DNA from 2 places in the Nonomuraea sp. B208 genome. Region 2 is predicted to be linked to the other one. Evidence: riboswitches for the same ligand, from Rfam matches in the RefSeq annotation. Region 2 holds a riboswitch; the other holds the start of a gene.
What was found. A riboswitch is a leader RNA that binds a small molecule or an ion and turns the genes downstream of it on or off. The one in region 2 is predicted to bind glycine.

Region 1 (11,181 bases), on a different contig from region 2:
TGTACCACGAACGTTCCCTCCGTGAGGACCTCCAGGCCACGCTCGACGCCCGCCGCGACCTCGGCCCCGACTACGAGAAGGCGCTCGTGGAGTCCTTCGCGGACCGCCTCGACGCGACGATCGCCGGCCGGGTGCGGGCCGAGCTGGCCGCGCAGGGAGCCGACCCGGCCGCGTACGGGCCCCGCCCCAAGGCCAAGAGCCCGGGCTCGGCGATGACCCCGATCGTGCTGGGCTCGCTCGGCATCGGCGTCCCGCTGACCGCGATCGCGGCCGGCCAGGCGGGCCTGCTGGGGCTCGCCATCGCCTGGATCGCCATCGTCGTCATCAACGTGGCCGCCGCCTCGGCCATCATGCGCCGCAGCTGACCCCCGGTCAGGACCCGCGCTCGTAGCGCAGGCGCACCTCGGTGGCCAGCGCCTCGTCGGCGTGCCCCAGCCCGTACGACCACACCTGGTCGGCGTCCTCGGTCCGCCCGCGCAGCGGCAGCGTACGGGCCAGCAGCTCGATGGCCAGGGCGCTGGTCGGGACGTCGGCCCCGCTCTCCACGGCCTCGGCGAACTCGGCGCAGGCCAGCTCCAGGTGCGCGATGCCGAGCCGCACCCGCAGCCCCGGCACCTCGGACTCGGGGGCGATGCCCAGGGCCTCGATGAGCACGTCGGCGGCCGCCCCCGGCTCGCCGTGCTCCAGCAGCAGGTCGGCGAGCTCCCGCGCGGCCAGCGCCGCCACCTGCTCGTCGCCGGCCGCCGCGCCCGAGGACGTGGCCTCGCGCAGCTCCTTCTCGGCCTCGCCCAGGGTCTCGGCCAGGCGGGCCAGCGCCAGGTGGGCGTGCGGCAGGTAGGCGGGGGTGCCGACGCCCAGCACGGCCTGCCAGGCGGCTCTGGCCTGCTCGGTGCGCCCCTCGCGTTCGAAGCCCTGCGCCAGGTGGCAGGCGGCCTGGGCGGCGTACTCGGGGTGGTTGGTGGCCAGCGCGGTGCGGGCGGCCGCGCGGGCCGCCTCGACGTCGCCGCGCTCCTCCAGCACCACGGCGAGCCCGACGGCGGCCTGCGCGCGGTCGGGCTCGTCGGGGTCGGCGACGAGCCGGCGCAGGATCGCCGCCGCGCCGTCGAGGTCGCCGCCCTCGGCGAGCCTGCGGGCGGTGTCGAGGGGCGGGGTCTCCAGCTCCGATGACGTCAAGAGAGCTCCTTACGGCGCCGCTTGGCCTGGGTCGCACCGAAGCCTAACCACTTCCGGCGATCATGTCTGCTCACTTGACGATGCCGGACTGGTTCCCCGCCCCGCGCTCGGCTCAGTCCTCGTACGCCTCCAGCGGAGGGCACGAGCAGACCAGGTTGCGGTCGCCGTAGGCCTGGTCGATGCGGCGCACCGGCACCCAGTACTTGTTCTCGCGCAGCGACGCCACCGGGTAGGCGGCCTCGCTGCGGCTGTAGGGGTGCGGCCACTCGTCGGCGGTGACCGACTCGGCCGTGTGCGGGGCGTTGCGCAGCGGGTTGTCGGCCGGGTCGTACGCCCCCGACGCCACCTTGGCGATCTCCTCGCGGATGGCGATCATGGCGTCGGCGAACCGGTCGAGCTCGCCGAGGTCCTCGCTCTCGGTGGGCTCGATCATGAGCGTCCCGGCCACCGGGAACGACATGGTCGGCGCGTGGAAGCCGTAGTCGATGAGGCGCTTGGCCACGTCGTCCACGGTGACGCCGGTCTCCTTGGTGATCTGCCGCAGGTCGACGATGCACTCGTGCGCGACCAGCCCGCCGCGCCCGGTGTACAGCACCGGGTAGTGCGGCGCCAGCCGCCTGGCCAGGTAGTTGGCCGACAGGATGGCCTGCTCGGTGGCGGCGGTGAGGCCGTCGGCGCCCATCATCCTGATGTAGGCCCACGAGATCGGCAGGATGCCCGCCGAGCCGTGCGGGGCGGCCGAGACCGGCCCGACCAGGGAGCCGTCCTTCAGCGGGTGGCCGGGCAGGTAGGTGGCCAGGTGGCCGCGGACCGCGACGGGGCCGACGCCGGGGCCGCCGCCGCCGTGCGGGATGCAGAAGGTCTTGTGCAGGTTGAGGTGGGACACGTCGGCCCCGAACTCGCCCGGCTTGGCCAGCCCGACCAGGGCGTTGAGGTTGGCGCCGTCCACGTAGACCTGGCCGCCGGCCTCGTGCACCTTGGCGCAGACCTCGGTGATGCTCTCCTCGTACACGCCGTGGGTGGACGGGTAGGTGACCATGATCGCGGCGAGCGCGTCGCGGTGCTTGGCGATCTTGGCGTCGAGGTCGGCGAGGTCCACGTTGCCGTCGGCGTCGCAGGCGACGACCACGACCCGCATGCCGGCCATGACGGCGCTGGCGGCGTTGGTGCCGTGCGCCGAGGACGGGATGAGGCAGACGTCGCGGCCTTCCTGGCCCTTGTCCCGGTGGTAGGCGCGGATGGCCAGCAGCCCGGCGAACTCGCCCTGCGAGCCGGCGTTGGGCTGCAGGGAGACCGCGTCGTAGCCGGTGACCTCGGCGAGCCAGCGCTCCAGCGTGCCGATCAGCTCCAGGTAGCCCTCGGCCTGCTCGACCGGCGCGTACGGGTGCACGCCCGCGAACTCCGGCCAGGTGATGGGCTCCATCTCGGTGCTGGCGTTGAGCTTCATCGTGCAGGAGCCGAGCGGGATCATCGACCGGTCGAGCGCGATGTCCTTGTCCTGGAGCCGGCGCAGGTAGCGCAGCATCGCGGTCTCGGAGCGGTGGCTGTGGAAGACCGGGTGGGTGAGGTAGCCGGACTCGCGCAGCAGCTCGGCGGGCAGCGCGTCGGCGGTGGCCTCGACGTCGGCGTCCCGCTCGGGCACGCCGAACGCGGCCTGCACGGCGCGCAGCTCGGCCGTGCCGGTCTTCTCGTCGCAGGCGACCGAGACGTGGTCGTCGTCGGCCCGCCACAGGTTGACGCCGCGCTCGGCGGCCGCGGCGACCACTTCGGAGGCCCGGCCGGGCACCCGGACGAGCACGGTGTCGAAGAACGCCTCGTGCACGACCTCCAGCCCGCCCGCGCGCAGGCTCTCGGCGAGCGCGGCGGCGTGCCGGTGGGCGCGCAGCGCGATGCGGCGCAGGCCCTCGGGGCCGTGGTAGACGGCGTACATGCCGGCGATGACGGCCAGCAGCACCTGCGCGGTGCAGATGTTGCTGGTGGCCTTCTCGCGGCGGATGTGCTGCTCGCGGGTCTGCAGGGCGAGCCGGTAGGCGGGGTCGCCGTCGGCGTCCACGGACACGCCGACCAGGCGGCCGGGGAGCTGGCGCTGCAGGCCCTCGCGGACGGACATGTAGGCGGCGTGCGGCCCGCCGAAGCCGAACGGCACGCCGAAACGCTGGGAGGAGCCGATCGCGATGTCGGCGCCGAGCTCGCCAGGCGCGGCCACGAGGGTGAGCGCGAGCAGGTCGGCGGCGGCCACGACGAGCGCCCCGGCCTCGTGCGCGGCGGCGGCCACGGCGCGGAAGTCGCGCAGCCGCCCGGAGGCGCCCGGGTACTGGACGAGCACGCCGAAGCACTCGGGCAGCTCACCGCCGTCGAGCGGGTGCTCGACGAGCTCGATGCCGAGCGGCTCGGCCCGGGTGGCGAGCACCCGCTTGGTCTGCGGCAGGGCGTCGGCGTCGACCACGAACACGTGGCTCTTGGAGCGGCCGGCGCGCCGGGCGAGGGTCATGGCCTCGGCGGCCGCGGTGGCCTCGTCGAGCAGGGACGCGCCGGCGACGGGCAGGCCGGTCAGGTCGGAGACGACCGTCTGGAAGTTGAGCAGCGCCTCCAGCCGCCCCTGCGAGATCTCCGGCTGGTACGGCGTGTACGCGGTGTACCAGCCCGGGTTCTCCAGCAGGTTGCGGCGGATGACCGCGGGCGTGATCGTGTCGTGGTAACCGAGGCCGATCATGGAGGTGAGCACCCGGTTGCGGCCGGCCAGGGCGCGCAGCTCGGCGATCGCCTCGCTCTCGCTGACGGCGGCGGGCAGCGTGAGCCGGTCCTTGGCCCGGATGGCCTCGGGAACCGCCACGGCCACCAGGTCGGCGACGGACTCGAAGCCGACGGCCTCCAGCATGCGCTGCTGGTCGGCCTCGGACGGGCCGATGTGGCGGCCGGAGAACGGCGGCTCGGACAGGGACGTCGGCGCGGACGGCGGCGGGGACGCCGGCAGGGACTCTGACAGGGCGGTCATGGACGGTGCCTCCCGAGGCTTATGGAGACCGGCGCCGGGGCGCGGGCGGATGCCGGATCTCCCCCTCTGTCAGCGCGGGCGTCACCGCGACCTGAGAGCTTCGCCTCACGAGGAGGCTTGCACCGTCGGTGAGGCGCGCCTGGCGGGCGTGCCTGCTTTCCAGAGTTGCCTCACCCGAGCGGTACTGGTTGCCTGAGAGATTCCGGGGAGGGTTGCTCCTTCGGCGCCCCGGGACCAAGCGGTGCCGGGGACTCTCCCGCACGGGGTCGTCAGCCTTACCCGTCCTAGGGTACTACTCCGGACGTTACGGGCGAATTACTACCCTAGCCGTCGGGCACGGCGACGCTGGGCGAGCTCGTCAGCGGGGTGGTCGGCCGGGACGTTGTCCTCGACCGCCGCGCGTTCCCCCGGCAGCTCCGCGAGGCTTCCCTCGACCTCACGCCAGACCCGGCCGAGCGCGATGCCGAACACGCCCTGGCCGCCCTGGAGGAGGTCTATCACCTCGTCGGCCGAGGTGCACTCGTAGACGCTGACGCCGTCGCTCATGAGCGTGATCTGCGCGAGGTCGGCGACCCCGCGGTTGCGCAGGTGCTGCACGGCCGTGCGGATCTGCTGCAGCGACACCCCGGTGTCGAGGAGCCGCTTGACGACCTTGAGCACCAGGATGTCGCGGAAGCTGTAGAGCCGCTGGGAGCCCGAGCCGTGCGCGGCGCGGATGGTCGGCTCCACCAGGCCCGTACGCGCCCAGTAGTCGAGCTGCCTGTAGGTGATGCCGGCCGCCGCGCAGGCGGTGGGCCCGCGGTAACCGATGTCGTCCGGCAGTGCCGCCGGACGCTCGTCGAAGAGCAGCCCCTGCTCCCCGGCACGCTGCCGCGCGTCCTCGCGCCGCACCGGATCTTCCTGGCCGGCCGTCTTTCCCTCGCCGCTGCTGACCGCCACGCGGACCTCCGGCTTTCTCTCATCCCGCGGCCCGATCTGGGGGTTCATATAGGGCGACCGCGGGTTTCACTTGCACCGTAGGACCGTCACCATGCTCAGTCAACGATCCGGCTCGGCGCGTCGTGAAGCGTAAATGCACCGAAATACCTACCCCGCCCTGCCGAAGTCCTCGGGAGTGATCGTGTCAAGGAACTCCCTGAACTTCTCCACCTCGTCCTCCTGGTCGTCCGGGATGACCACGCCGGCCTCCTGGACCACCTCCTCACTGGCGAAGATGCGCGCTCCGGTGCGCAGGGCGAGCGCGATGGAGTCGGACGGGCGCGCGCTCACCTCGACGCCGTTGGAGAACACCAGGTCGGCGAAGAAGATGCCGTCGCGCAGCGCGACGATGTTGACCGCGCGCAGGCCGACGCCCAGCGCGCTCAGCACGTCGCGGAACAGGTCGTGGGTGAGCGGCCGCGGCGGAGGCTCCTCCGCCTGGGCGAGGGCGATGGCCGTCGCCTCGGTCATGCCGATCCAGATAGGAAGGAACCGCTCCCCGTGTGCCTCCTTGAGCAAGACGATCGGTTGATTTGTGGGCATTTCGACTCTTACGCCCACGACCTCCATCTGCAACACGGGCTGCTCCGTATTCCTGACCGGTGACCCGGCACAGCTCTTGGTTCGTCGCTTCTGCTGACTGGCTACTTCATTTCAACGTAACACCCGGAAGGCCCCGATTGCTCCCCGGCCACCATCCGGGGTCCCCTCACCGCCCCAGGACCGAACGTACCCCTGTGCGGACCAACGACGCGTGCAGGTCGAGCAGGAGGTTGGACAGCTCCCGCGCGGTCTCCTCGGCCTCGCCGATGGCGCCCGGGGCGCGGCGTTTCAGCACCGGCGCGACGCTCTGCTCGACCAGGCCGCACTCGCGCTCGGCGGCGGCCTTGACCGCGCGCAGGTGCCGGGCGCCGAGACCGAAGCGGGCCAGCGCGCCGACGGTGCGGGCGATCTTGAGCGCCTCCTCGTCGTAGCGGCGGGCGACCGGGGTCAGCAGGCCGTAGTCCTCGCACTCGGCGAGGGTCTCCTCGTCGATGCCGGCGGCCTCCAGCAGCTCGGCGCGGCCGAGCCTGACCTCCTGCTTGTCGGGCAGCGCCCGGGGGCGGCCGAAGCTCTCGGCCATGCGGTCCTTGATGACCCGCAGCGGCAGGTAGTGGTCGCGCTGCTCGGTGAGGATGAAGCGGAGCTGCTCGACGTGCAGGTGCGTGAACTTGCGAAAGCCGGAGGGGCTGCGCTCGGGCTCGATGAGCCCTTCGCCCTCCAAGAACCTGATCTTGGAGATCGTCACATCGGGGAACTCGCCCTGCAGCAGGGCGAGCACCTCCCCGATGCTCATGTGCGAGCGGGCCGCCTGGGAAGTCATGCGCTGTGGTTGCCCCGCATGAGGAAGACCAGCCGGAATTTGCCGATCTGCACCTCGTCGCCGGAGTGCAGTGGAACCTCCTCGATCCGCTCGCGGTTGACGTAGGTGCCGTTGAGGCTGCCCACGTCGCGGACGGAGAACTGGCCGCCGCGGTGGCGGTAGAACTCCACGTGGCGGCGCGAGACGGTGATGTCGTCGAGGAAGATGTCGCTCTCCGGGTGGCGCCCGGTCGTGGTGAGCTCCTTGTCCAGCCGGAAGCGGCTGCCCTGGTTGGGGCCCCTGGTCACCGTGAGCAACGCCGTGCCGGGCGGGAGCTGCTCCACCAGCGCCCGCTCCTGCAGGAGCATGTCGCCTGTCTCAGCCTCGTACGCCTCGATTCCCGCCACGGAGATCGTCGAAGTGGTGTCCCCTGCGACCTCGTGTCTGGTCAGCGGTGACCCGCAGCGGGAACAGAAACGGGCATCCTCGGGGTTGGCGTGCCCGCACTGCGTGCAGTAGACGCTCGGCATCGATCGGCTCGGCCTCCTACCGCGAAGACGCGGCGACGGTGCTCAGGACGCGCCTCGCTTCGCTTTCTTCAAGTTTGCGAATGCCGCAACATACGCTGATCAGCGGCAAAGGTCAACTCGGGGCGCTGGACGGTGGTTTGGACGCAGACAAAGTTACCGCCGCTTCCGCCCCGTGGTCCATGCCGCCGCGCGTTTCTACATTACGATCTTGCGGCGGCCGGCGCGCACCCGGCAACCGTGGTTTCCGCCACTTTCGTACCGTTCACGCACCGCTCACTCTCCGTGACATTCATGGCCGCCGGGTCAGCCGGCGGCCTGTTCCACCACCCGCGCCCACCGCTCCAGGAGCGCCTGGGCGCCGTCCATGTCGGCCGCCTCGGCCCACAGGTCGGTGACGGGCTCGGTGGCGGCGGGCAGCACCAGCACCCAGCTCCCGTCGTCGCGGGCCACCCGCACCCCGTCGGTGGTGTCCACGCGGTAGCCCGCGGGCTCGGCCTCGGCGGCCTCGATGACCGAGCGCATGACCGCGCCCTTGGCCGCCCACGGCGTCGGCACCGTCCTGCGCAGCAGCCTGACCTCGGGAATCCTCGCGTCGATCTGGCTGAGCGAGAGCCGGGTGCGGGCGACCAGCCCGAGCAGGCGCATGAACGCGGCCAGCCCGTCGATGGCCGGGCTGAACTCCGGCACCACGAACCCGCCCCGCCCGTCCGCCGCGAAGATCATGTCGGGGCCCGCGACGGCCGCGGTGAGGGCGTCCAGCGAGGTGGAGGTCCACTGCACCTGCACGCCGTGGAAGCGGCACACCTGCTCGGCGACCCGGGTGGTGGTGACCGGCAGCGCCACCCGGCCGCCCCTGCGCTCGGCGGCGACCAGGTCGAGCACGACGAGCAGGGCGCGTTCCTCGTCGATGAGCTGGCCCATCTCGTCCACCAGGGCGATGCGCTCGCCGACCGGGTCGAAGCGCACGCCGAAGGCCGCCCGCGAGGAGCTGACCAGCTCCGACAGCCGTTGCAGGTCGCGGCGGCGCTCGGCCAGCGTCTCGGTGGGCGAGACGTCGTCGAGGCGGGCGTTGACGGTGAGCACGTCCACGCCGACCCGGCCGAGCAGGGTGGGCAGCACCAGCGAGGAGGTGCCGCCCGCGCAGTCCACGACGACCTTCATGTCGCGTACGTCGCCGACGCCGACGTGGCGCAGCAGCTCGTGGGTGTAGTCCTCGATCGCCCGGGAAGGATGCGTCAGCTCGGCGATCTCGCCGGGGAAGGCGCGGCGGAACTCCTGGCGGGAGAAGACCCGCTCCAGCTTGCGCTGCGCGCCGGGGGCCAGGTCGGCGCCGCGGGCGTCCATGAGGACGATGTCCACGCTCTGCGGGTCGCCGGGCGTGGTGCGCAGCGCGATGCCGCCGGCGGCGCCCTCCCTGCCGGTGTGGAAGCGGGCGACCGGCAGCGGGGCCGCCTCCAGGTCGAGGACGTTGATCGCCCCTGCGGTGAGGGCGCCGTTGACCGCCCGCTTGAGCGCGCGGGCGGCGAGCGAGCAGTCGCGGGCGGTGACGACGTACTCGCCCTTCTTCAGGGTGGTGGCGTAGGCGCTGGCCAGGCGGACGCACAGCTCGGCGGTGATCTCGACGTTGACCAGGCCGCTCACGCCCCGGGGGCCGAACAGGCTGCGCTGGCCGCGCGACTCCCAGATGACGCTGGTGTTGACGACCGCGCCGGCCTCGATGGTCTTGAACGGGTAGACCCTGACGCCGCTGGAGACGTACGCCTCGGACTCGATGACGCACTCGTCGCCGATGACCGCGTTCTCCTCGATGCGGGCGCCGGTCATGACGTCGGTGCTCTTGCCGACCACGCAGCCGCGTAAGTGGGCGCCGGGGCCCAGGTAGACGTTGTCGTGGACGATCGCGCGGTGCAGGAAGGCGCCCTCGCGGACCACGACGTTGCTGCCGAGCACGGTGTACTCGCGCAGCTCGGCGCCCGCCTCGACCTTGGCGTAGTCGCCGATGAGCAGCGGGCCCTTGAGCACCGCGTCGGGGTCGACCGAGGCCGACTCGGCGACCCAGACGCCGGGCGAGAGCTCGAAGCCGCCGAGGTCCAGCTCGACCCGGCCGGACAGGGCGTCGGCGTGGGCCTTGAGATAGCTGTCGTGGGTGCCGACGTCCTCCCAGTAGCCGTCGGCGACGTAGCCGTAGATGGCGGCGCCCTGCTCCAGCAGGGCGGGGAAGACGTCGCTCGACCAGTCGACGGGCTCGCCGGTGGCGACGGCGTCGAGGATCTCGGGCTCCATGACGTAGATGCCGGTGTTGACGGTGTCGGAGAAGACCTGGCCCCAGGTGGGCTTCTCCAGGAAGCGCTGCACGCGCCCGCCCTCGTCGACGATGATGATCCCGAATTCGAGGGGGTTGGGGACGCGCTTGAGCCCGATGGTGACAAGTGCCGAATTTTCCCGATGAAAACGGATCATTTCGGATAAATCGATATCCGTGAGGGCGTCTCCGCTGATCACCAGGAACCGGTCGTCGCGCAGGCGGTCGGCGGCGTTCTTGACGCTGCCGGCGGTGCCGAGAGGGACGTCCTCGGTGGCGTACTCCAGGTGCATGCCCAGCTCGTCGCCGTCGCCGAAGTAGTTGCGCACCAGCGCCGCCAGGAACTGCACGGTCACCACGGTCTCGGTGATGCCGTGCCGCTTGAGCAGCCGCAGGACGTGCTCCATGATCGGACGGTTGACCACCGGCAGGAGGGGTTTGGGCTGGTTGGCGGTCATCGGCCGCAGCCGCGTGCCCTCCCCGCCCGCCATGACGACCGCCTTCACCCGCTCACTCCTTCTTGGCCGAGGTCACGAGCCGGCGCACCTGCACCACGTACAGCAGTCCGGCCCACCAGTACAGGCCCGTTCCCCAGAGGGCGAAGGCCCAGCCGACGATCCGGGCTATATCGGCATACCACCCGGAGTGGGAGGCAAGGAAGAGGAGGGGGAAGGCGTACATGAGGTTGAACATCGCGGCCTTGCCCAGGAAATGCACCTGAAGTGCCCGGTAGCCGTGCCTGCGGAGGACGGGGAAGGAACACGCGACGAAGACTTCGCGCGCCAGGATGACCAGCACCAGCCACCACGGGATCACCTCGCGCAGCAGCAGCGCCAGGATCGTGGCGAAGACGTAGAGCTTGTCGGCGGCCGGGTCGATGAGCCGGCCGAGCTTGCTGGTCTGGTTGAACGCCCGGGCGATCTTTCCGTCGAGCCAGTCGGTGAAGCCCGCGACGGCGAGGATCCCGATGGCCCACCCGTCCGCCTGCGGCACGAGGACCAGCCACAGGAACACGGGCACGCCGAGGAGGCGCAGGAAGCTCAGCAGGTTGGGAACCGTCCAGATCCGGTCCTCGGCGGAAGTTTCGCTCACGCAGCAGACCCTACTGATTGCGCCGAACTCCTGCGCGGCCGGTCTGGTCCGGCCCCGTGGTCCGCCGTCAGGCGCGCAGGAAGGAGTGCGTACGGCCGACCTCGGCGAAGCCGAGCCGGGCGTAGAAGTCCTTCGGCCAGTCGGCGGCGTCGGCGACCAGGAAGATCAGCTCGGCGCCGGCCGCCTCGGCGAGCAGCGCGCTCAGCAGCGCGCGGGCGTGACCTCTGCCGCGGTGCTCCTCGGCCGTCCAGACGTCCTCGATCTGGGCGACGCCGCCGTGCAGGTAGAGGTCGGCGCGGGCGGCGAGCTCGCCTCCGGGGGCGCGCACGCCGCGGAAGAGCACCCGGTCGGCGCCCGCCACGCGGTTCTCCACGCGCCTGGCCAGCGCCTCGACCACCTCCTCGCCCGCCTCGGGCAGGCTGCGGCGCCAGTCGCGGCGCAGCACCTCCATCAGCTCGGCCGTCTCCAGGGGCTCGGCCGGGGGCGGGTCCTCGGGGACGGCGCCGCGGAAGGCCATGACGAGGTGGACCTCGTGTGCGTAGCCGGCGCGGGCGAAGGCGGGCGCGAACGTCTCGCCGAGGCGGTCGTCGGCGACCGTCACCAGCCGGTGGGCGTGGCCGGTCAGAACCTCGTCGGCGGCCCGCAGCACCTCGTCCGGCTCGGCGGGCTCCCACACGAGGAGGCGGTTGTCGTCGTAGGAGCCGGGGTAACGCTCGTCGAGCACGGCCACCCCGCCGGGCACGGGCACCTCGCGCGGCGCCCGGCGGCG
Region 2 (11,181 bases):
ACGTAGTGGCGGCCGTCGCCGCGCAGGGCGATGCGGGCCGCGGTGATGGCCTTGTTGGAGGCGACGGCGTTGCGCTCGATGCACGGGATCTGCACGAGGCCGCCGATCGGGTCGCAGGTGAGGCCCAGGTTGTGCTCGATGCCGATCTCGGCGGCGTTCTCCACCTGCTCCGGCGTGCCGCCCATGACCTCGGTCAGCCCGGCGGAGGCCATCGAGCAGGCCGAGCCCACCTCGCCCTGGCAGCCGACCTCGGCCCCGGAGATGGAGGCGTTCTCCTTGAACAGCACGCCGATCGCGGCGGCCGTCAGCAGGAAGCGGATCACGCCCTCGTCGTCGGCCTGCGGGACGAAGCGGGTGTAGTAGGTGAGCACGGCCGGGATGATGCCGGCCGCGCCGTTGGTGGGGGCGGTGACGATGCGGCCCCCGGCGGCGTTCTCCTCGTTGACCGCCAGCGCGAACAGCGTCACCCAGTCCATCGCCTGGAGCGGGTCCTTCTCCGGCGACTCGGCCTGGAGGCGGCGGTGGAGCTGGTTGGCGCGGCGCTTGACCTTGAGCCCGCCGGGCAGCACGCCCTCGCGGGAGATGCCTCTGCGCACGCACTCCTGCATGACCCGCCACAGGTTGAGCACGCCCGCGCGGATCTCCTCCTCGGTGCGGCCGAACGCCTTCTCGTTCTCCATCATCAGCGCGGAGATCGACAGGCCGGTGTTGGAGCAGTGCTTGAGCAGCTCCTCGCCCGTGGTGAACGGGTAGGGCAGCACGGTGTCGTCGGGCTTGATGCGGTCGGCGCCGGTGGCGTTCTCGTCCACGACGAAGCCGCCGCCGACCGAGAAGTAGACCTTCTCCCGCACGGTTCCGCCGTCCGCGTCGTAGGCGGTGAAGCGCATGCCGTTGGGGTGCTCGGGGAGGGAGATCTTGCGTTCGAAGACGAGGTCCTCGCCCACGACGAACGGGATCTCGCGGCGGCCGTAGAGATGGACGGTGCCGGAGGCGCGCATGGCGGCCAGGCGCTCGTCGACGGTGTCGACGTCCACCAGCTCCGGCTTCTCCCCGGACAGGCCCAGCAGGACGGCCTTGTCGCTGCCGTGGCCCTTGCCGGTCAGGCCGAGCGAGCCGTACAGGATGGCCTCGACGCGGGCCACCCGCTCCAGCAGGCCGTCCTCGTGCAGGCCCCGGGCGAACTTGTGCGCGGCCGCCATCGGGCCGCCCGTGTGCGAGCTGGAGGGCCCGATGCCGATCTTGAAGAGGTCGAAGACGCTGATCGCCATTGATGTGCGCCCTTCATGGGACGGAAGCCGGGGCCCGGGCGGGGCCCCGGCGGGGTAATCAGGACTCGCCGGAGGTGAGGGCGGTGTACTCCTCGGCAGAAAGCAGGTCCTCGGGCTCGCCCTCGATGCGTACCCGGAACATCCACCCTTCCCCGTAGGGGTCGCTGTTCACCAGGGCCGGGGTGTCGGCCACGTTCTGGTTGACCTCGACCACCTCGCCGCCCACGGGCGAGTAGATCTCGCTGACGGACTTGGTGGACTCCACCTCGCCGATCGAGTCGCCGGCCGCGACGCTCGCGCCGACCTCGGGGAGCTGCACGTAGACGACCTCACCCAGGGCCTCGACGGCGAAATCGGTGATGCCCACGGTGACGGTCAGGCCGTCGTCCAGCCCGGCCACCCACTCGTGTTCCTTGGTGTAGCTCAGCTCGTCAGGGATGTTGCTCACTTCTTCCTCCTGTAAAAGGGCAGCTCTACGAGGTCCACGGGTTCTTGGCTGCCCCGGATGTCCACTGCCAGGCCTTCACTCGCGCCGGTGTCGACGTAGGCCATCGCGATGGGCTTGCCCAGGGTGTGGGAAGGCGCGCCGCTGGTGACCTCGCCGACGACGGCGCCGTCCTGCGTCACCGGGTAGCCGTGCCGCGGCACCCGGCGGCCCCGCGCGACCAGGCCGACGAGGCGGCGTCCTGGCTGGTCGTCCTTGACCGCCTCCAGCGCCGCTCGTCCGACGAAATCGCCGGGCTTGTCGAATTTCACCACTCTGCCCAGTCCCGCATCGAACGGGGTCAGCTCCGCGCCGAGCTCGTTGCCGTACAGCGGCATGCCGGCCTCCAGCCGGAGCGTGTCGCGGGCGGACAGGCCCGCGGGCGCGAGCCCGTACGGCTCCCCGGCGGCGGTGAGCGCGTTCCAGAGCGGCACGGCGTCCTGGTTGGCGACGAAGAGCTCGAAGCCGTCCTCGCCGGTGTAGCCGGTGCGGGCGATCAGCGCCTCGCGGCCGCCGACCAGGCCGGGCAGGCCGGCGTAGTACTTGAGCCCGGCGAGGTCGGCGTCGGTCAGCGTGGCCAGGATCTCCTGCGCGCGGGGGCCCTGGACGGCGATGAGCGCGTAGCGGTCGGAGCGGTCCTCGACCGCCGCGTCGTACGCCTTGGCCCGCTCCTGGAGCTCCTGGGCGACCTTCTGGTAGTTCGAGGCGTTGGCGACGACCATGAACTCCTCGTCACCGAGCCGGTAGACGATGAGGTCGTCGAGCACCCCGCCCCGCTCGTCGACGATCATGGTGTACCTGGCCCGGCCGGTCGCGAGCGCGGACAGGTGGCCGACCAGCGCGTAGTCCAGCGCCTGGGCGGCCTGCGGGCCGGTCACGAAGATCTCGCCCATGTGGGAGAGGTCGAACAGCCCGGCCGCCTCGCGCACGGCCTGGTGCTCGGCGGACTCTCTGCCGTACCGGAGGGGCATGAGCCAGCCGGCGAAGTCGGTGAGGGTGGCGCCCAGGCTCTCGTGGACGTCGCGTAGCGGTGTCGGTCGGGACATGTGTCGCACCTCAGGACAGGAGTGGATGCCAGCATCCTCCCCCTCTGTCATCGATGCCTGAGAGCTTCGCCCGATTTTTGCCGGACTTTCACCTTCGGCGAGGCCAAGAGCCTGCTTTCCAGAGGCCACCTCGTCCGTGCGGTCCTTTGCCTTGAGAGGTTCGCGGGGAGGGCTTGCTCCTTCAGGGACCCTGACCGGCTGTCAGAGTGCTCTCCCGCACGGTTTCGACGGTGATGTCCGCCAGCCTAGTGGGGGTACGGGGCATTTGTCGCCTACAGGTCTCAGCAGGCCGCGACCAGCGCCTCGAACAGCGCGCCGTCCTCGGCCTCCTCCGGATGCCACTGCACGGCCATCGCGAACGCCGCCCCCTCCAGCTCCACCGCCTCGACCGTGCCGTCCTCGGCGGTCGCGGTCACGGTCAGGCCGGGGGCGAGCCGGTCCACGGCCTGGTGGTGGTAGTGCGAGACCGTCACCGGCTCCGTGCCGAGCGCCTTGGCCAGGCGGCTGCCGGGCACCGGCGTCACCGGCAGGTGGCCGAACACGCCCGGCCCCGGCGCGTGCCCCGTGTGCCCCGCCACGTCCGGCAGGTGCTGGTGGAGGGTGCCGCCGAGGGCCACGTTGAGCACCTGGAGGCCACGGCAGACCCCCAGGTACGGCAGCCCGGCGTCCAGCGCCCCCGCCAGCAGCGCGAACTCCGCCTCGTCGCGGAAGGCGCGGACGTAGCCGGTGCGCTCGTGCGGCCGGGCGCCGTACCTGGCCGGGTCGATGTCGCCGCCGCCGGCCAGGACGAGCCCGTCGAGACCGCGCAGCGCCCCGGCGGGCTCGCCGGCCGGCGGCAGCACGACGGGCTGGCCGCCGGCCCGCACGACCTGCTCGACGTACAGGTACGGCAGCAGCGCCACGGTCACGTCCGTCCAGACCGTGAACGTGGCGGGCTCCACGTAGGAGGTGATCCCGATCAACGGGCGACGCACGACGGACCCCCTAGAGCGGCGTCACGTAGGCGCCGCTGATGCCGCCGTCCACCAGGAACTGGCTGGCCGTGATGAAGGAGGAGTCGTCGCTGGCCAGGAAGGCGACGGCCGCCGCGATCTCCGACGCCTCGGCGAAGCGGCCGAGCGGCACGTGCACCAGCCGCCGCTGCGCCCGCTCCGGGTCCTTGGCGAACAGCTCCTGGAGCAGCGGCGTGTTCACCGGTCCGGGGCAGAGCGCGTTGACCCTGATGCCCTCGCGGGCGAACTGCACGCCGAGCTCCCGCGACATCGCCAGCACCCCGCCCTTGGAGGCGGTGTAGGAGATCTGCGAGGTCGCCGAGCCCATGACGGCCACGAACGACGCGGTGTTGATGATCGAGCCCTTGCCCTGCCGCCGCATGTACGGGATCGCGTGCTTGCAGCACAGGTAGACGCTGGTGAGGTTGACCTCCTGGACCCGGCGCCAGGCGTCGAGCCCGGTCTCCAGGATGGAGTCGTCGTCGGGCGGCGAGATGCCGGCGTTGTTGAAGGCGACGTCCACACTGCCGTAGGTCTCGTGCGCCGTGGCGAACACCCGCTCGACGTCGTCCTCGCGGGTCACGTCCGCCTCGACGAACAGGCCGCCGACCTCGTCCGCGGCCTTGGCGCCCGCCGCCGCGTCGATGTCCACGCAGACGACCCGCGCCCCCTCCTCGGCGAACCTGCGGGCCGTGGCGAGCCCGATGCCGCTGCCCGCGCCGGTGATGACGGCGACCCGATCCTGCAACCGCTGCACTTGCTCACTCCCAGGAGATGAAGACGTTCTTGGTCTCGGTGAACGCCGCGAGGGCGTCCGGGCCGAGCTCCCGGCCGAGGCCGGACTGCTTGAAACCGCCGAACGGGGTCCAGTAGCGGACCGACGAGTTCGAGTTGACCGACAGCGCGCCCGACTCGACAGCGCGCGCCACGCGCAGCGCCCGCCCGACGTCGCGCGTCCAGATCGAGCCGCTCAGCCCGTACGGCGTGTCGTTGGCGACGCGGATCGCGTCGGCCTCGTCCGTGAAGCGGGCCACCGACACGACGGGACCGAAGATCTCCTCGGTGAACGCGGGATCGGTCACCTCCGGGGTCAGCACGGTGGCGGGGAACCAGTAGCCCTTGCCCGCCGGGCACTCGCCCTGGAGCCAGGGGTCGGAGACGAACCCGCGGACCCGTTCCCGGTGCTCGGCGCTGATCAGCGGGCCCATCTCGGTGGCCTCGTCGAGCGGGTCGCCGACCCGGACGGCGCGTACGGCGGGGGCGAGCAGCGCCATGAACTCGTCGTACACCTCGGCCTGCACCAGCAGCCGGGAGCGGGCGCAGCAGTCCTGGCCGGCGTTGTCGAACACCGCGTACGGCGCCGCCGCGGCCGCCTTGGCGAGGTCGGCGTCGGCGAAGACGATGTTCGCCGACTTGCCGCCCAGCTCCAGCGTCACCCGCTTGACCTGGGCCGCCGCCTTGGCCGCGATCTCCTTGCCGACCTCGGTCGAGCCGGTGAACACGATCTTGGCGACGTGCGGGTGCTCCACCAGCCGGGCCCCCGCGACCTCCCCTGCCCCAGGCAGCACCTGGAGCACCCCCTCGGGGAGGCCCGCCGCCAGGGCCAGCTCGGCCAGCCGCAGCGCGGTCAGCGGGGTCTGCTCCGCGGGCTTGACGACGACGGTGTTGCCCGCGGCCAGCGCGGGGGCCACGCCCCACGACAGGATGAGCATGGGGAAGTTCCACGGCACGATCACGCCCACCACGCCCAGCGGCTCCTGGAAGGTGACGTCCACGCCGCCGGGCACCGGGATCTGCTTGCCGTGGTTGCGCTCGGGCGCGGCGGCGTAGAAGTGCAGCACGTCGCGGACCGCGCCGGCCTCCCAGCGGGCGTTGCCGATGGTGTGCCCGGCGTTGTCCACCTCCAGCCTGGCCAGCTCCTCGGCGTGCTCGCCCACCAGGTCGGCGAAGCGCCGCAGCAGCCGCGCCCGGTCGCCGGGTGCCACCGCGCGCCAGGACGGGTACGCCTTCCTGGCACGCTCCACGGCCCGGTCGACCTCGGCCGCGTCGGCGAACTCGACGTCGGTGATGACGTCCTCCGTCGCCGGATTGACGATCTTCATGCTCACATCCGTTCGAAACCGCGGAACAGCTCCCAGTCGGTCACCGCCGCGTCGTAGGCGGCCAGCTCCACCCGCGCGTTGTTCGCGTAGTGCCCGACCACGTCCTCGCCGAACGCCTCACGCGCCGGCTTCGACCCCTCGAACAGGGCCAGCGCGTCGCGCAGCGTCGCCGGCACGGTGTCGGCGCCGGAGTCGTAGGCGTTGCCCGCGTACGGGTCCTCCAGCGCCAGCTCGCCGTCGATGCCGTGCAGCCCGGCCGCGACCAGCGCGGCGACCGCGAGGTACGGGTTGACGTCGCCGCCCGGCACCCGGTTCTCGATGCGCAGCGAGAGCCCGTGGCCGACCAGGCGCAGCGCGCAGGTCCGGTTGTCCAGGCCCCACTTGACGGCCGTCGGCGCGAAGCTGCCGGGGACGAAGCGCTTGTAGGAGTTGACGTTGGGGGCGAGCAGGAGGGTCAGCTCGCGCAGGCAGGCGAGCTGGCCGGCGATGAAGCGGGCGCCGAGCCGCGACAGGCCGTGCGGCCCCTCGCCGGCCATCACCGGCTCGCCGCTCGTGGAGCGGAGCGAGATGTGGATGTGGCAGGAGTTGCCCTCGCGCTGGTTCGGCTTGGCCATGAAGGTGATCGCCCGGCCCTCCTGGGCGGCGATCTCCTTGGCGCCGTTCTTGTAGATCGCGTGGTTGTCGCAGGTCCTGAGCGCCTCGTCGTAGCGGAAGGCGATCTCGTGCTGGCCCAGGTTGCACTCGCCCTTGGCGGACTCGACGTACATGCCGGCGCCCTCCATGTCGCGCCTGATGCGGCGCAGCAGGGGCTCGACGCGGGCGGTGCCGAGGAGCGAGTAGTCCACGTTGTAGAGGTTGGCGGGGGTGAGGTCGCGGTAGGCGCGTTTCCAGGCGTCCTCGTAGGAGTGGTCGTAGACGACGAACTCCAGCTCGGTCCCGACGTAGGCGACCAGGTCCCGCTCGGCCAGGCGGGCGAGCTGGCGGCGCAGGATCTGGCGGGGCGAGGCGGTCACGTCGCCGCCGTCCTCCCAGGCCAGGTCCGCCATCAGCATCGCGGTCCCCTCCTGCCAGGGCACCCGGCGCAGGGTCGCGAGGTCCGGCTTCATGACGAAGTCGCCGTAGCCCCGGTCCCAGGACGACATGGCGTAGCCGGAGACCGTGTTCATGTCGACGTCCACGGCGAGCAGGTAGTTGCAGCCCTCGGAGCCGTGGTGCAGCACCTCGTCCAGGAAGTAACGCGCCGAGAGCCGCTTGCCCTGCAACCTGCCCTGCATGTCGGCGATGGCGAGGAGCACCGTGTCGATCCGGCCCGCGCTCACCTCGTCGCGCAGCTCGTCCACGCTCAGGAAGCCTTCGTGCACGTTCAGGTCGCTCCGATCTGGCCTGAGGCGCTTTCCCGTTGATTGGGCTAGTCTCAGACCATTGATGTGCATGGTGGATCGTCTGTCAAGACCCGAGGACATGTTGGACGAGTCGGCGCGACTGATGACGGTGCTGCGCCCGGTCCGGGCCGGCAACGCCTTCGAGGAGACCGTGGAACGGCTGCTCCAGGCCATCAAGCTGGGCGTGGTGCCGCCGGGCGGCAAGCTGCCCCCGGAGCGCGAGCTCGCCGTGCGGCTCGGCATCAGCCGGGTCACCCTGCGTGAGGCGATCCGCGCCCTGTCCGACGCCGGCTACCTCGACGTGCGCAGGGGCCGCTACGGCGGCGCGTTCGTCACCTACGAGCCGCCCGCCCCCGACGCCCGCGAGCTGCGCCAGGCCGTCGCCGAGATGGGCCACGACGACCTCGCCGACGCCCTGACCTTCCGCCTGGCCGTCGAGTGCGGCGCCGCCCAGGTGCTGGCCGGCATGGAGCTCGCCGGCGAGCGGCGCGCCCTGCTCCTGCGCCGGCTCGCCGAGCTCAACGAGGCGTCACTGGAGGACTACCGCCGCCTCGACACGGCCTTCCACCTGTCCATCGCCGAGCTGACCGGCTCTGCGCTGCTCGCCACGGCCTGCGCCGACGCCCGCTCCCGCGTCAGCGACCTGCTCAACGCCATCCCGATGCTCCAGGTCAACCTGGACCACGCCGCCGTCCAGCACCGGGCCATCGTGGACGCCATCCTCGCGGGCGACCCCGACGCGGCCCGCCGCGCCATGACCGAGCACCTGGAGGGCACGGCCGCGTTGCTGCGGGCGTTCCTGGCATGACGGAAGACGCGTCACGGTAGGGGCGATCGCCTCGTACCATCGTTTTAAGGTTATGGGGGATTGGTTTCAGCACACCATCGTCGCCACGGGACGGCTCTCGCTGTTCTGTTTCTTCGTCATGCTCATCGTGGCGTTCATCGCGACCCGCATCAACGTCCGGCTGATCAGGGCCAAGGTCGGCTGGTTCCGTGACGTCAACGTGGGCGAGATGCACATCCACCACGTCGTCTTCGGCGTCGTGCTGATGCTCGTCGGCGGCGTCACGCAGATCGTCCTCGCGCCCACCTCGCAGGTCGGGCACGCGGTGGCGGCGGGCGTCTTCGGGGTCGGCTCGGCGCTGGTCCTGGACGAGTTCGCGCTGATCCTGCACCTGCACGACGTGTACTGGGAGGAGGAGGGGCGGACCTCGGTGGACGCGGTCTTCATCGCGGTCGCCGTCACCGGCCTGCTGCTCATCGGGCTCCGGCCGCTCACCTGGGACTACGGGACGCCTCTCGTCAACCCGGCCGTGCTCATCGTGGGCAACCTGGTGCTGGCCGTGATCACCCTGCTCAAGGGGAAGATCTGGACCGGCATGGCCGGGCTGTTCGTGCCGCCCATGCTGCTGGTGGGCGCGATCCGGCTGGCCCGGCCGGGGTCGCCGTGGGCGCGCTGGGTCTTCGCCCGGCGCTCGCCGCGCAAGATGGCGCGGGCCCTGCGCAGGGAGGAGAAGTGGCGGCGGCCGGCGATCCGGGCCAAGATCGCCTTCCAGGAGTTCCTGTCCGGGCGGCACGACCTGCCGTCCACGCGACGCGCACGCCGGCGCACGTGAACGCGGACGAGATCGGGCTCGCGGTGCGGGCGCTGCACGAGCGCGGCCACGCGGGCGACCTCGTCGAGGTCGCCGCCGCACGCCCCCTCTGCTCCTTCCGCGAGCTCGAAAGCCTCGGCAGGCGGCACCTCGAATCCTTCTCCGTGCACGAGCTGGCCGACCGGCTGGAGTTCGCCGAGCTCATCGCCGACGAGGAGTTCGAGGCGTACGGGCTGGACGAGGAGGGCGTGCGGGCGGTCCGGCGCTTCGCCAGGGAGTGGCTGGAGGACATCAAGCTGCGCCGGGCCGACGACGGCGACGTGGACTACGACGCCGAGGACGTCCCCGGCGTCGACTGATCCACCGGGGTGAGCAGGGGCCGCTTGGCGGTGCGGCCGTCGCCCGAGGAACGGCCGCGCAGGCGGCGGCCGAGCCACGGCCCCGCGAACGCGCCCAGCCAGCGGGCCTGCTCCGCCGCCGTCCGCCAGGCCGGCGCCGCCGGCAGGAGCGGGAACGGGTCCATCCACGTGCCGTCGCTGCCCGGCAGCTCCAGGGCGTGGGCCACGGAGGCGGCGATGCGGGCGTGCCCCTCCGGGCTGGCGTGCAGCCGGTCGGGGCTCCACATCCGGGCGTCCTCGACGAACCGCATCCCGAAGGTGTCCACCAGCGTCACCCCGTGCCGGGCGGCGGCGTCCCTGATCCGCGCGTTCAGCGCGAGGACGCGCGGCAGCAGCGGACGGGCCAGCGGCATGATCGCGCCGATGTCGGGGAAGGTCACGCTGACCACCCGGGCCCCGGCGGCGGTCAGGGCCGCGAACATCTCCTCCAGCGCCTGCGCCACCCGCGCGGGGTCGAAGCCCGGCCGGATGATGTCGTTCATGCCGGCCATGACCGTGGCCAGGTCGGGCCGCAGCGCGAGGGCGGCCGGCAACTGCTCGTCGCGGATCTGGCCGGCCAGCCTGCCCCGGACGGCGAGGTTGGCGTAGCGCAGCTCCGGGTTCGCGCCGGCCAGGACCTCGGCCAGGCGGTCGGCCCAGCCGCGGTGGCCGCGCAGGTCGTCGCCGTCGCCGAGCCCCTCGGTCTGGCTGTCGCCGAGGGCGACGTAACGGGCGTACATCAGGGCTGCTCCTTCCTGACGCGGGCGGCGCGCTCCTCCAGCGCGCGGGCGGTGTCGAGACACCAGTCGCGGATCTCCCGCTCCAGCCTGCAGCCCGCCAGGCACGACAGGTAGGGCCCGACGCGCTCACCCTCGCGCAGGAACGTCTCCTCGTCCAGGTCGCCGCGGAAATGCAGCAGCGTGCGCTCGAACAGGGCCAGCTTGGCGGCGGCCGCCGCGGCCCGCTCGCGGAGCTGGGCGATGACGGGGGCGGGGTCGAGGGCGTCCACGGCGTGCACCCGCACCACCAGGTCGTCGCGGAGCAGCAGCGGCTTGGGCGGGGCGGCGGCGAAGGCGGCCAGCTCGTCGAGGCCTGCGCCGGTGACGCTGAACACCCGCTTGTTGGGGCGGCCCCGCTGGACGACCTCGCGGCCCGCCACCAGGCCGTCGGCCTCCAGCTTGGCCAGCTCGGCGTAGAGCTGCTGGGGGGAGGCGTACCAGAAGTCGGCGACGCCGACGTCGAAGATCTTGGTGAGCTGGTAGCCGCTGTGCTCGCCGCTGAGGAGGGCGGCGAGGACGGCATGGCGGAGGGCCATCGTCACTCATGCCCATGAGTAGTCATGGGCATGACTATAGGCAGGGCGGGCGCGTGACGCTAGGGCAGGGCGGGGACGGCGGGCGGGTCGTTGGTCCAGCCGACCTTCACCAGGGTCTCGGTGTGCTCCTTGCCCGGGACCTGCTTGCCGTCGTTCAGTGCCTTCTGCTCCCGCGACAGCAGCAGCATCGTGCCGGTGTCCACGATCAGCCTGGTCCTGGCCGAGGACTTGGTCTTCTTGTCCGCCCTGTCGATCAGGACCACGGCGCCGGATCTGCCCAGCGTGTCCTTCGCGAGGCCGTCCGCGCGGACGCCCGGCATCGTCAGCAGCGCCTGGTAGGCGGCGGCGCGGACCTCCTTCGTGACGGGAAGGGAGTGCAGGAGGTACGGCAGGGTCCCCGCGACCCAGCCGTCGAGGGCGTAGTCCGGCACGCGGCTGGCCTGGCCCGCCCTTCTGAGCCAGTCCTTCAGAACTGCCGGGTCCGCGGGCAGGCGCTGGACCTCGTCGTACGTCAGGTGCTGCCCCCCGAGGAAGAAGTAGTTCTGATCCCGTACGGGGCCCGTGCTGCCCTTGGCGGGCGCGGCGGACAGCTTCACGGTCTTGCCGTCGATCGACTC

Region 1: another riboswitch for glycine. It lies ahead of gcvP (aminomethyl-transferring glycine dehydrogenase); the one in region 2 lies ahead of gcvT (glycine cleavage system aminomethyltransferase GcvT).

Annotation. Positions count from the first base shown of each region.
Region 1 is NZ_BAAJOU010000019.1:197,213-208,393, reverse strand. It holds gene AC27IY_RS14845 (hypothetical protein) at 1-365, shown strand, start outside; gene AC27IY_RS14840 (tetratricopeptide repeat protein) at 373-1,173, opposite strand; gene gcvP (aminomethyl-transferring glycine dehydrogenase) at 1,286-4,168, opposite strand; glycine riboswitch at 4,338-4,437, opposite strand; gene AC27IY_RS14830 (MerR family transcriptional regulator) at 4,487-5,107, opposite strand; gene AC27IY_RS14825 (bifunctional nuclease family protein) at 5,255-5,725, opposite strand; gene ftsR (transcriptional regulator FtsR) at 5,856-6,509, opposite strand; gene AC27IY_RS14815 (double zinc ribbon and FHA domain-containing protein) at 6,506-7,018, opposite strand; gene AC27IY_RS14810 (sugar phosphate nucleotidyltransferase) at 7,322-9,826, opposite strand; gene clsA (cardiolipin synthase ClsA) at 9,831-10,412, opposite strand; gene AC27IY_RS14800 (GNAT family N-acetyltransferase) at 10,480-11,181, opposite strand, start outside.
Region 2 is NZ_BAAJOU010000020.1:239,074-250,254, reverse strand. It holds gene AC27IY_RS16330 (L-serine ammonia-lyase) at 1-1,268, opposite strand, end outside; gene gcvH (glycine cleavage system protein GcvH) at 1,327-1,716, opposite strand; gene gcvT (glycine cleavage system aminomethyltransferase GcvT) at 1,713-2,798, opposite strand; glycine riboswitch at 2,833-2,927, opposite strand; glycine riboswitch at 2,928-3,025, opposite strand; gene AC27IY_RS16315 (gamma-glutamyl-gamma-aminobutyrate hydrolase family protein) at 3,080-3,772, opposite strand; gene AC27IY_RS16310 (3-oxoacyl-ACP reductase) at 3,783-4,547, opposite strand; gene AC27IY_RS16305 (aldehyde dehydrogenase family protein) at 4,552-5,892, opposite strand; gene AC27IY_RS16300 (glutamine synthetase family protein) at 5,895-7,253, opposite strand; gene AC27IY_RS16295 (FadR/GntR family transcriptional regulator) at 7,324-8,082, shown strand; gene AC27IY_RS16290 (hypothetical protein) at 8,135-8,893, shown strand; gene AC27IY_RS16285 (hypothetical protein) at 8,890-9,231, shown strand; gene AC27IY_RS16280 (SGNH/GDSL hydrolase family protein) at 9,198-9,989, opposite strand; gene AC27IY_RS16275 (PadR family transcriptional regulator) at 9,989-10,564, opposite strand; gene AC27IY_RS16270 (hypothetical protein) at 10,624-11,181, opposite strand, start outside.